DNA from 3 places in the Bradyrhizobium sp. CCGUVB1N3 genome. Region 3 is predicted to be linked to each of the others. Evidence: predicted binding sites of a transcription regulator. Region 3 holds the regulator's gene; each other region holds the start of a gene.
What was found. The regulator HrcA, encoded in region 3, represses chaperone genes, less so after heat shock. The targets are predictions, from matches to a motif close to GTTAGCACTCNCNNNNNGNGAGTGCTAAC.
Positions count from the first base shown of each region.

Region 1: the regulator HrcA is predicted to act here: its motif matches at 1,292-1,320, upstream of groES (co-chaperone GroES).
Region 2: the regulator HrcA is predicted to act here: its motif matches at 1,849-1,877, upstream of groES (co-chaperone GroES).

Region 1 covers NZ_JANADR010000001.1:4,544,186-4,547,459, reverse strand. The annotation lists gene groL (chaperonin GroEL) at 1-764, opposite strand, end outside; gene groES (co-chaperone GroES) at 902-1,198, opposite strand; gene NLM33_RS21755 (hypothetical protein) at 1,531-2,052, shown strand; gene NLM33_RS21750 (protein phosphatase CheZ) at 2,238-3,011, opposite strand.
Region 2 covers NZ_JANADR010000001.1:9,653,580-9,656,853, reverse strand. The annotation lists gene NLM33_RS45590 (NupC/NupG family nucleoside CNT transporter) at 1-491, shown strand, start outside; gene NLM33_RS45585 (cupin domain-containing protein) at 549-1,082, opposite strand; gene NLM33_RS45580 (usg protein) at 1,253-1,540, opposite strand; gene groES (co-chaperone GroES) at 1,920-2,234, shown strand; gene groL (chaperonin GroEL) at 2,326-3,274, shown strand, end outside.
Region 3 covers NZ_JANADR010000001.1:6,255,038-6,258,311, reverse strand. The annotation lists gene rph (ribonuclease PH) at 1-493, opposite strand, end outside; gene hrcA (heat-inducible transcriptional repressor HrcA) at 675-1,763, shown strand; gene grpE (nucleotide exchange factor GrpE) at 1,863-2,477, shown strand; gene pncA (bifunctional nicotinamidase/pyrazinamidase) at 2,644-3,274, opposite strand, start outside.

The DNA.
Region 1 (3,274 bases), 1.7 Mb from region 3:
TCGACGTCCTCCGCGACGATGACGAGCGGCTTGCCGGACTGCACCACGGCTTCCAGCACCGGCAGCATGGCCTGCAGGCCGGACAGCTTCTTCTCGTGCAGGAGGATGTAGGCGTCCTCGAGCTCGGCGGTCATCTTCTCGGCGTTGGTGACGAAATAGGGCGACAGATAGCCGCGGTCGAACTTCATGCCCTCGACGATGTCGACTTCGGTGTCGAGCGACTTGTTCTCCTCGACGGTGATGACGCCCTCGTTGCCGACCTTCTGCATCGCCTGCGCGATCATCTTGCCGATGGCGGCATCGCCATTGGCAGAGATGGTGCCGACCTGGGCGACCTCGGAGGAGGCGGCGACCGGCTTGGCGCGCTTCTCGATGTCCTTGATCACGGCCTGGACCGCGGTGTCGATGCCGCGCTTGAGGTCCATCGGGTTCATGCCGGCGGCAACTGCCTTGGCGCCTTCGCGCACGATGGCCTGGGCCAGCACGGTCGCGGTGGTGGTGCCGTCGCCGGCGAGGTCGTTGGTCTTGGAGGCGACCTCACGGACCATCTGGGCGCCCATGTTCTCGAACTTGTCCTCGAGCTCGATCTCCTTGGCGACGGTGACGCCGTCCTTGGTGATGCGGGGCGCGCCGAAGCTCTTCTCGATGACGACGTTGCGGCCCTTCGGGCCGAGCGTCACCTTGACGGCGTTGGCGAGAATGTCGACGCCGCGCAGCATGCGATCGCGCGCGTCTCCGGAAAACTTGACGTCTTTGGCAGCCATTTCTGCAATCCTTGATGTTTGGTGATGTGCTCGCCGATCATCGCCGGGCAAGGCTCGGCAATCCGTCGCGAGATCATGAACGATGCCCGGATCTTCGATCCGGGCACGATATTCAGCGGCGGTTCAGGCGGTCGGCCTTAGGCCAGGACGCCCATGATGTCCGACTCCTTCATGATCAGGAGATCTTCATTGTCGATCTTGACCTCGGTGCCCGACCACTTGCCAAACAGCACGCGGTCGCCGACCTTGAGGTCGATCGGGATCAGCTTGCCCGCCTCGTCGCGGCCGCCGGGGCCAACGGCGACGATTTCACCCTGGGACGGCTTCTCCTTGGCGGTGTCGGGAATGATGATGCCGCCCTTGGTCTTTTCCTCGGCATCGATACGTTTGACCACGACACGGTCATGCAGCGGACGAAATTTGGACTTAGCCATGACGTTTCCCTTTGGAAGCTCGCTTCGGAAGCAGCGGAAGTAGGTGAGGGGCCTGCGCCCCCGTCCGACCTCTGTCAGGATCGAACGGCGCGCCTTAGCAATCGGGCTTACCGAGTGCTAATAGTGCGCCCGGAAATATGGCTTGGCCGCGATCCTGTCAAGCAAAGGTGGTTAAGCCATTGGTGAGACGGATATAGGATGTTGACGATCGAAACGAATTGGGGACGCTGGCGTCGTCCACGACGTCATTGCCCCGACAGCGGTTTTGCGCTTGGCTGCAGGAGGGGGCTGCCAGGCTCGTGTTTGGGGGGCGCTTTGCTCGGGGGAATGCCATGATCAGTTCAGCTCACGCGCGGACGGTTGCCAATCTGGGCGCCGCCGCAGCCTTGGCGCTGCTGCTGGGTGCATGTGGCGGCGGCATGAGCCTGCCGTCGTTCTCGTCGTCCTCGCCGCCGCCGGAGGCCGAGCCCGGCACCGGGCCGGAAATGCCGGCCTCGATCCGCGCCGACGAGATCGTCGGCCGCTGGGGCCTTGCCTCGTTCCAGAACCCGGCCGACCGTGCCCGCACCGAAGCTGCTGCCCGCGCGCAGTGCAAGAACCCCTATGTGATCGGCGCCGGCTCCAGCGGCGGCGTGATCATGCACCTGGCCGACCAGGCGACGCCGCAGGAGCTGCGGCTGAAGGGCTCACCGAGCGGCAAGAACTACATCGGACCGTCCGGCCCGACCCCCGGCGAGCAGGACCGCGAGATCGTCTCCTTCGACGGCCGCGTCATGGTCACCCGCTTCATCGACAAGGACGCCTCCACCCGCTACGGCAACATGGTCTACGTCCGCTGCGCGCCGCGGGCGTGATTTTCTCTCCGTCATTCCGGGGCGCGCGAAGCGCGAACCCGGAATCTCGATATGGTGAGCTCCTTGCCTTAAACCTCTGGATTCCGGGTTCGGCTCTATCGAGCCGCCCCGGAATGACGTCATAGACCAAAAAACAAAAACGCCGGCTCTCGCCGGCGTTTTGCTTTTCCCTTTGTCCCGCCCGCTCAGTCGAACAGGGCGTCGATGTCGTCCTGCGAGGCGTGGCCGACATCGCCGGCGAGCTTCGGGCCGTTGAGGAGCTTGGAGTCTTCGTCGCGGGTGTCGACGATCGGCGCCGCGTGGGCCTTGATCGCGTCGACGCCGCCCCAGATCTCCATCATCGCATTGATGTGCTGCTCGATGAATTTCATCGTGCCCATCACCTTGCTGATGCGCTGACCGGTCAGGTCCTGGAAGTTGCAGGCCTCAAAGATCGAGATGACGCGTTCCTGGATGTCGTCGGAAAGTCGCTTCTGCTGGTCGATCGAATCCACCTTGGCGAGCGCGCTCGCCGCCTGGTCGATCGACTCGGCCGCCTCGAGGATCTGCTGGGTGGCCTGCTCGGTGCCGCCGACCACCGCGCCGAGCTCGCCATTGACCTTGGCCATTTCGCCGCCGTCGAAGCTCTTGCCGTGCAGCGTTGCGATCTCGCGCTTGGTGCGGTTGATGGCATCATGGATCAGGTCGAGCTCGACCTTCAGCTTCTCGCACTGCTCGATCTGGGCGCGGTAAGTCTCCAGCATCGCGCGCGTGTCAGCGACTTCCTGCGCGACGACGGCGTCGGTCGAGGGCGGCGCGGCGTTCGCTGCGTGGCTGTTGCGCGCCATCTGGGCGCGGATCGCGCGCAGCTCGGCCATGATCTCGCTGTGCATCGGAGCAGTCTCGTCAATCATCTCGGGAATAGGCATCTCGCCGACGATTGCTTCCTCGGCGCGAAAACGTTTGCGGTGAACAGCCATATTGGAACTCCCCCCACCTCACTCACGCGGTCTTTGTAGACAGAAGGGATTTAACACGACGTTCACGGCGGGAACTGCTTTGCGATCGCGCGCAATTTGCACGCTCACCGGCGATTAACCATGCGTATCAGCCGTTCACCGAAAATAAACGCTAGCGGACAAAAGCCGCAGCCGTTCGCGACGTGGTGAATCAAAACGCGGTTTCCGTTTACCAAACCAAACGGCTTTTGATTTTAAGTGGGCCGCATCGCGAAGGGCAGTCC
Region 2 (3,274 bases), 3.4 Mb from region 3:
TCGTCAAGGGCACCTCAGCAGGGCTCGAGCTGCTGCTCAACATCGTCGCCATGCTGATCGTGCTGGTGGCGCTGGTCTATCTCGTCAATGCCGTCCTCGGCCTGCTGCCGAGCATCGGCGGCGCAGCGATCTCTCTGCAACGACTGCTGGGCCTCGTGATGGCGCCGGTGTGCTGGCTGATGGGGCTGCCCTGGGATCAGGCTGTCACGGCCGGCAGCCTGATGGGCACCAAGACGGTGCTCAACGAGCTGATCGCCTATGTCGATCTGTCGAAACTCGCACCCGACGCACTCGATACGCGCTCGCGGCTGATCATGCTCTACGCGATGTGCGGTTTCGCCAACTTCGCGAGCCTCGGCATCATGATCGGCGGCCTCGGCGTCATGGCCCCGGAGCGACGCGAGGAAATCAACGCGCTGGGGTTGAAGTCGATCGTATCGGGGACGCTGACGACGTGCCTGATGGGCGCGATCGTGGGGGTGTTGACGTAGGTTGCTCCGTCATTCCGGGGCGGTGCGAAGCACCGAACCCGGAATGACTGCGAATGGTTACGCCGTGATCTCCACCGTCTTGAACTCCGCCGGCAGGATGATCTCCAGCAATTCCACGTCGTCCGAATAATCCAGGATCATGTGCTTGATCTTCGGCGGCTGGGTCCAGGCACTCCCCGCTTTCATCAGCGTCTCGCCCTGGCCGTCCATGTAGGTCTTCACCCAGCCCTTGAGCACGTAGACCATCTGGAATTCGACGGCGTGATAGTGCAGCTTCGAAACCTCGGCCGGATTGCACGGCGGCAGCAGGCGGATGACATGGGCCTGCGCGAGACCATGCGTTGCCGCTGCGATACCGAGATCGCGATACTGCGCGTAGGCGCGCAGGCCGTCGGCTTTGAAATCCTCTTCGCGGTGATGGCTGACGGCGATGCGCTGCTTGGGCCGGGTGCGCGTTTTCGCAGATGTCGCGCGAGCTTTGGCCTTCACTGCCTTGCGGGCCGAAGATCGCTTAGCGACCTTGTTGCCGTGCCACTTCTTCTTCACCGCTGATTGCGCCGCGCTGCGCGAGGTCACCTTCCGCTTGGCCATTGTCTGCCTCCCGTTCTTGTTCTGATGGGAAGCTAGCACGGAATTTGGGAATCGTAGGGTGGGCAAAGCCGGCGGTCGCGCGAACGCGCGGCCGGTGGCGTGCCCACCAAATGGCGGACGCGTTTGGTGGGCACGGCGCATTCGCGCCTTTGCCTTCCCTACGGCAGCTCTCAATGCAGCCTGAACACGCCATCGACGGCGCGCAGCTCGGCGGGCTTGATCAGCTTGGAGTGCGCCACCGTCACCGAATAGAGGGGACCGTCGAGCTTCTCCTCCCAGAAGGCGAGGAAATCCGTCAGCGCCGGGAATTTCGGAAACAGATCGTAGTTCTGCCAGATGTAGGTCTGGAGCAGCGAGGGATGATCCGGCATCCGATAAAGGATCTGCGCCGTCGTCAGCCCGTAACCCAGCAACTGTTTCCGGAAGTCGTCGGAAACACCCCCAACCCGCAAGCCCATGCCAGCCTCCTTTGCAGGAGCGCATATTCAAGGGGTGACTTACTCGGACTGCCCTAAAGAGCCACCCGGAAACGATGCGCTCACATGAGAGAAATGTGACGCACACTGCCAACCCATCTCAAGCCCAAAAGTTTAACAAGTTGTTGAAATTCAATGCTTTAGCAGCAGATCGCGGCGCCTGCTAATAGCCGGGCGGGGTCCGGTTAACGATGGAAAATGTTTTTGGCAGACAGGCCTTCTGAGTGCTGATTTTTCTGCTAGAAGCCCTTGCTCCCGTAAAAAACCTGTCCTATCTCAGCTTCGCCCGCACTAGCACTCGCGGGCATCGACTGCTAACATCCAAAAATCTCCATCTTGTGCAAATGCTTAGGAGGACTGCATGAAATTCCGTCCGCTTCACGACCGCGTCGTGGTCAAGCGCATCGACGCAGAAGAGAAGACCGCTGGCGGCATCATCATTCCCGATACGGCCAAGGAAAAGCCCTCGCAGGGCGAAGTGATCGCCGTCGGCCCCGGCGGCCGGGACGAGAGCGGCAAGCTGATCCCGATCGACGTCCAGGTCGGCGACCGCGTGCTGTTCGGCAAGTGGTCGGGCACCGAGGTCAAGATCGACGGTCAGGACCTGTTGATCATGAAGGAAAGCGACATCATGGGCGTGCTCGAAGCTCCCGCTTCGAAGAAGAAGGCCGCCTAGTTCAACCGCTCGCATCGCTCACCCCTGAGGAGCGCCTGCCGGGCGCCTCGCCAAGGGTGAGATGAGACCAAGACAACTCAGGGAAACCAATATGTCAGCCAAAGAAGTGAAATTCGGCGTCGACGCCCGCGACCGCATGCTGCGCGGTGTCGAGATCCTCGCCAACGCCGTGAAGGTCACGCTCGGTCCGAAGGGCCGCAACGTCGTCCTCGACAAGTCGTTCGGCGCTCCCCGCATCACCAAGGACGGCGTCACCGTCGCCAAGGAGATCGAGCTCGACGACAAGTTCGAGAACATGGGCGCCCAGATGGTGCGCGAAGTCGCCTCCAAGTCCGCTGACGCGGCCGGCGACGGCACCACCACCGCGACCGTGCTCGCGGCTGCGATCGTCCGTGAAGGCGCCAAGGCGGTTGCCGCCGGCATGAACCCGATGGACCTCAAGCGCGGTATCGACCTCGCCGTCGACGCCGTCGTCGCGGACCTCCAGAAGAACTCCAAGAAGGTCACCTCGAACGAGGAGATCGCCCAGGTCGGCACCATCTCGGCCAACGGCGACCAGGAGATCGGCAAGTTCCTCTCCGACGCCATGAAGAAGGTCGGCAACGAGGGTGTCATCACCGTCGAGGAAGCCAAGTCGCTCGAGACCGAGCTCGACGTCGTCGAAGGCATGCAGTTCGACCGCGGCTACATCTCGCCCTACTTCGTCACCAACGCCGACAAGATGCGCGTTGAAATGGACGACGCCTACATCCTCATCAACGAGAAGAAGCTCTCCTCGCTGAACGAGCTGCTGCCGCTGCTCGAGGCCGTGGTGCAGACCGGCAAGCCGCTGATCATCGTCGCCGAGGACGTCGAAGGCGAAGCGCTCGCGACCCTGGTCGTGAACCGCCTGCGTGGCGGCCTGAAGGTCGCGGCCGTCAAGGCTCCGGGCTTCGGCGATCGCCGCAAGGCCATGCTGCAGGACATCGCGATCCTGACCGGCGGCCAGGCGATCTCGGAAGATCTCGGCATCAAGCTCGAGAACGTCACGCTCAACATGC
Region 3 (3,274 bases):
CGCAGGAGATCGCGGCGACGTTGTCGCGCAGCACCTTGGCCTTGATCATGTTGCGCGTCTTCATCCAGTTGACACAGTCGGCCAGCGCGACCCAGGCGCCGGTGATCGAGGCCGTGCGTGTGCCGCCGTCGGCCTGGAGCACGTCGCAATCGACCGTGATCTGGCGTTCGCCGAGCGCTTCGAGATCGACGATGGTGCGAAGCGAGCGGCCGATCAGGCGCTGGATCTCGACGGTGCGGCCGCTCTGCTTGCCGGCGGAAGCCTCGCGGCGGGTCCGTTCGGAGGTCGCGCGCGGCAGCATGCCGTATTCGGCGGTGACCCAGCCGCGGCCCTGGCCCTTCAGCCACGGCGGCAGGCGGTCTTCCAGCGTGGCGGTGACCAGCACATGGGTGTCGCCGAATTTCACCAGGCACGAGCCTTCCGCATATTTGACCACGCCGCGCTCCAGCGACACGGGGCGCAATTCGTCGGGCGCACGGCGGCTTGGCCGCATGGGAAATCCTCCAAAACTCTCAGGAAAAAGGCTGTTCGCGGTGCTTTTAGGAGGGGGAAGGGGGCCCGGCAAGGGCTTTTCCCCCGGGGCGGCGGAACGCCATCCCCATTTGGCCAAAGACGCGCTTGTCAGAGGCCCTCCGGATGGACAAATTATGTGCATCTGAGAGGAGTTACCGTCTGTGGCCCATCACGATCCGATTCATCTGATCGCGCCGCGCGCGGGCCTCGCCCAGCTCAACGAGCGTTCTCGCGACATCTTTCGTCAAATCGTCGAGAGTTATCTGGCGACCGGCGAGCCGGTCGGCTCGCGCAATATTTCCCGCCTCATCGCGCTGCCGCTGTCGCCGGCCTCGGTGCGCAACGTCATGGCCGATCTGGAACAGCTCGGCCTGATCTACGCCCCGCACACCTCCGCCGGCCGGCTGCCGACGGAACTCGGCCTGCGCTTCTTTGTCGATGCCCTGATGCAGGTCGGCGAGCTCAACGAGGCCGAGCGGCAATCGATCCAGAGCCAGCTCACCACCGTCGGCCACGCCCAATCCGTCGAGGCGGCGCTGGAGGAGGCGCTGACGCGGCTGTCGGGCCTCACCCGCGCCGCGGCGGTGGTGTTGACGCCGAAGTCCAATGCGCGGCTGAAGCATATCGAATTCGTCCGCCTGGAACCGGAGCGGGCGCTGGTGATCCTGGTCGGCGAGGATGGCCAGGTCGAAAACCGCGTGCTGACGCTGCCGCCCGGGGTTCCCTCTTCGGCGCTGACGGAGGCTTCCAACTTCCTCAATGCCCGCATCCGCGGCCGTACCCTGGCCGAGGCGCGGCTCGAGCTGGAAACCGCACTCGGGCAGGCCCGAGCCGAGCTCGACCAGCTCACGCAGAAGGTGATCGCGGCAGGCATCGCAAGCTGGTCCGGCGGCGAGAACGAGGACCGCCAGCTCATCGTGCGCGGCCACGCCAATCTGCTGGAAGACCTGCACGCGCTGGAGGATCTCGAGCGGGTGCGGCTGCTGTTCGATGATCTCGAGACCAAGCGCGGCGTGATCGACCTGCTCGGGCGCGCCGAGACCGCCGAGGGCGTGCGCATTTTCATCGGCTCGGAGAACAAGCTGTTCTCGCTGTCAGGCTCCTCGACGATCATCTCGCCCTACCGGGATGCCGCCGGTCACATCGTCGGCGTTTTGGGCGTGATCGGGCCGACGCGGCTGAATTATGCCCGCGTGATTCCGACCGTGGATTATGCCGCCCGCATCGTCAGCCGCCTTTTGGGTGGCTGACACCCGATTTCGCCTGATCACGGGCGCTTGATTTTCGCGCTGCGAAGCACGATATCCCGGCGAGAAAAATCCCTTGAGACGAGTTCGAGAAGGCAGCCGATGAACGAGCGAGACCGGCAACCCGAAGACACGACTGCGCCGACCGGCGAGCCCGTGGTGTCGAAGCCCTATGTAATGCCCGACGATCCGGAGCCCGGTTCGGTCGAGATCTTGCAGAAGGAGGCCGCCGAGGCGCGCGACCGCATGCTGCGGACGCTGGCCGAGATGGAGAATTTGCGCAAGCGCACCACCAAGGAGGTCGCCGACGCCAGGCTCTACGGCATCACCGGCTTTGCGCGCGACGTGCTCGACATCGCCGACAACCTCCAGCGCGCGCTCGATGCGGTGCCGGCCGAGGTGCGTGCCAACGCCGATCCCGGCTTGACCGCGCTGATCGAGGGCGTGGAGCTGACCGAGCGCTCGCTGCTCAACGCGCTGGAAAAGCACGGCGTAAAGAAGTTCGACCCCTCGGGCCAGAAGTTCGATCCGAACTTCCAGCAGGCGATGTTCGAGGTTCCCGATCCGTCGGTGCCGTCGGGCACCGTGGTTCAGGTGGTCCAGGCCGGCTACACCATCGGCGAGCGCGTGCTGCGCCCGGCCCTGGTCGGCGTCGCCAAGGGCGGCGCAAAAGCCGCTGCCGCCGCCAACAGCAACGAGTCGAACGGCGCAGCGTAAGCCGCGCTTCCCGCGTTCCCACAGACCACGACCCTCATGGTGAGGAGGCGCGCGAGCGCCGTCTCGAACCATGAAGGCCCCGCTGCGGCGACTCGGCCTTCATCCTTCGAGACGACCGCTTCGCGGTCTCCTCAGGATGAGGGTCTTGCGGTTAGTTTGCGCGGTCTTACGCCGTCACCGCGATATCGCCCGACTGGATCCGCTTCACACCGGCCTTGGCCATGTCGGCCCAGGCTTTCGCCAGCGAACCCTGGGTGTCGATGCCGCGGCAGGCGTCTTCCACCACATAGACTTCGAAGCCGGCCTTGCGCGCGTCGAGCGCGGTCCAGGCGACGCAGAAATCAGTCGCGAGGCCCGCGACGAAGACGCGCTTGATCTTGCGCGACTTCAGATAGGCGGCGAGGCCCGTCGATGTCTTGCCGTCGGCTTCCAGGAAAGCCGAGTAGCTGTCGACGTCCTTGTGAAAACCCTTGCGGATGATGAGCCCGGCTTGCGGGATCGACAGGTCCTTCGACAGCGCGGCGCCGTCGGTGCCCTGCACGCAATGGTCGGGCCACAGCACCTGCTTGCCGTAGGGCAGGTCGATCGTCTCGAACGGCTTCTTGCCGGAATGGACGGAGGCGAACGATACGTGCCCCGGCGTGTGCCAGTCCTGCGTCATCACCACGTTGGCGAATGATTTTGCGATCTTGTTGATGATCGGCACCACCTGCTCACCTTCCTTCACGGCGAGGCTGCCGCCGGGCAGGAAGCAGTTTTGCACGTCGATCACGAGCAGCGCGGATGCATCGTCCGGC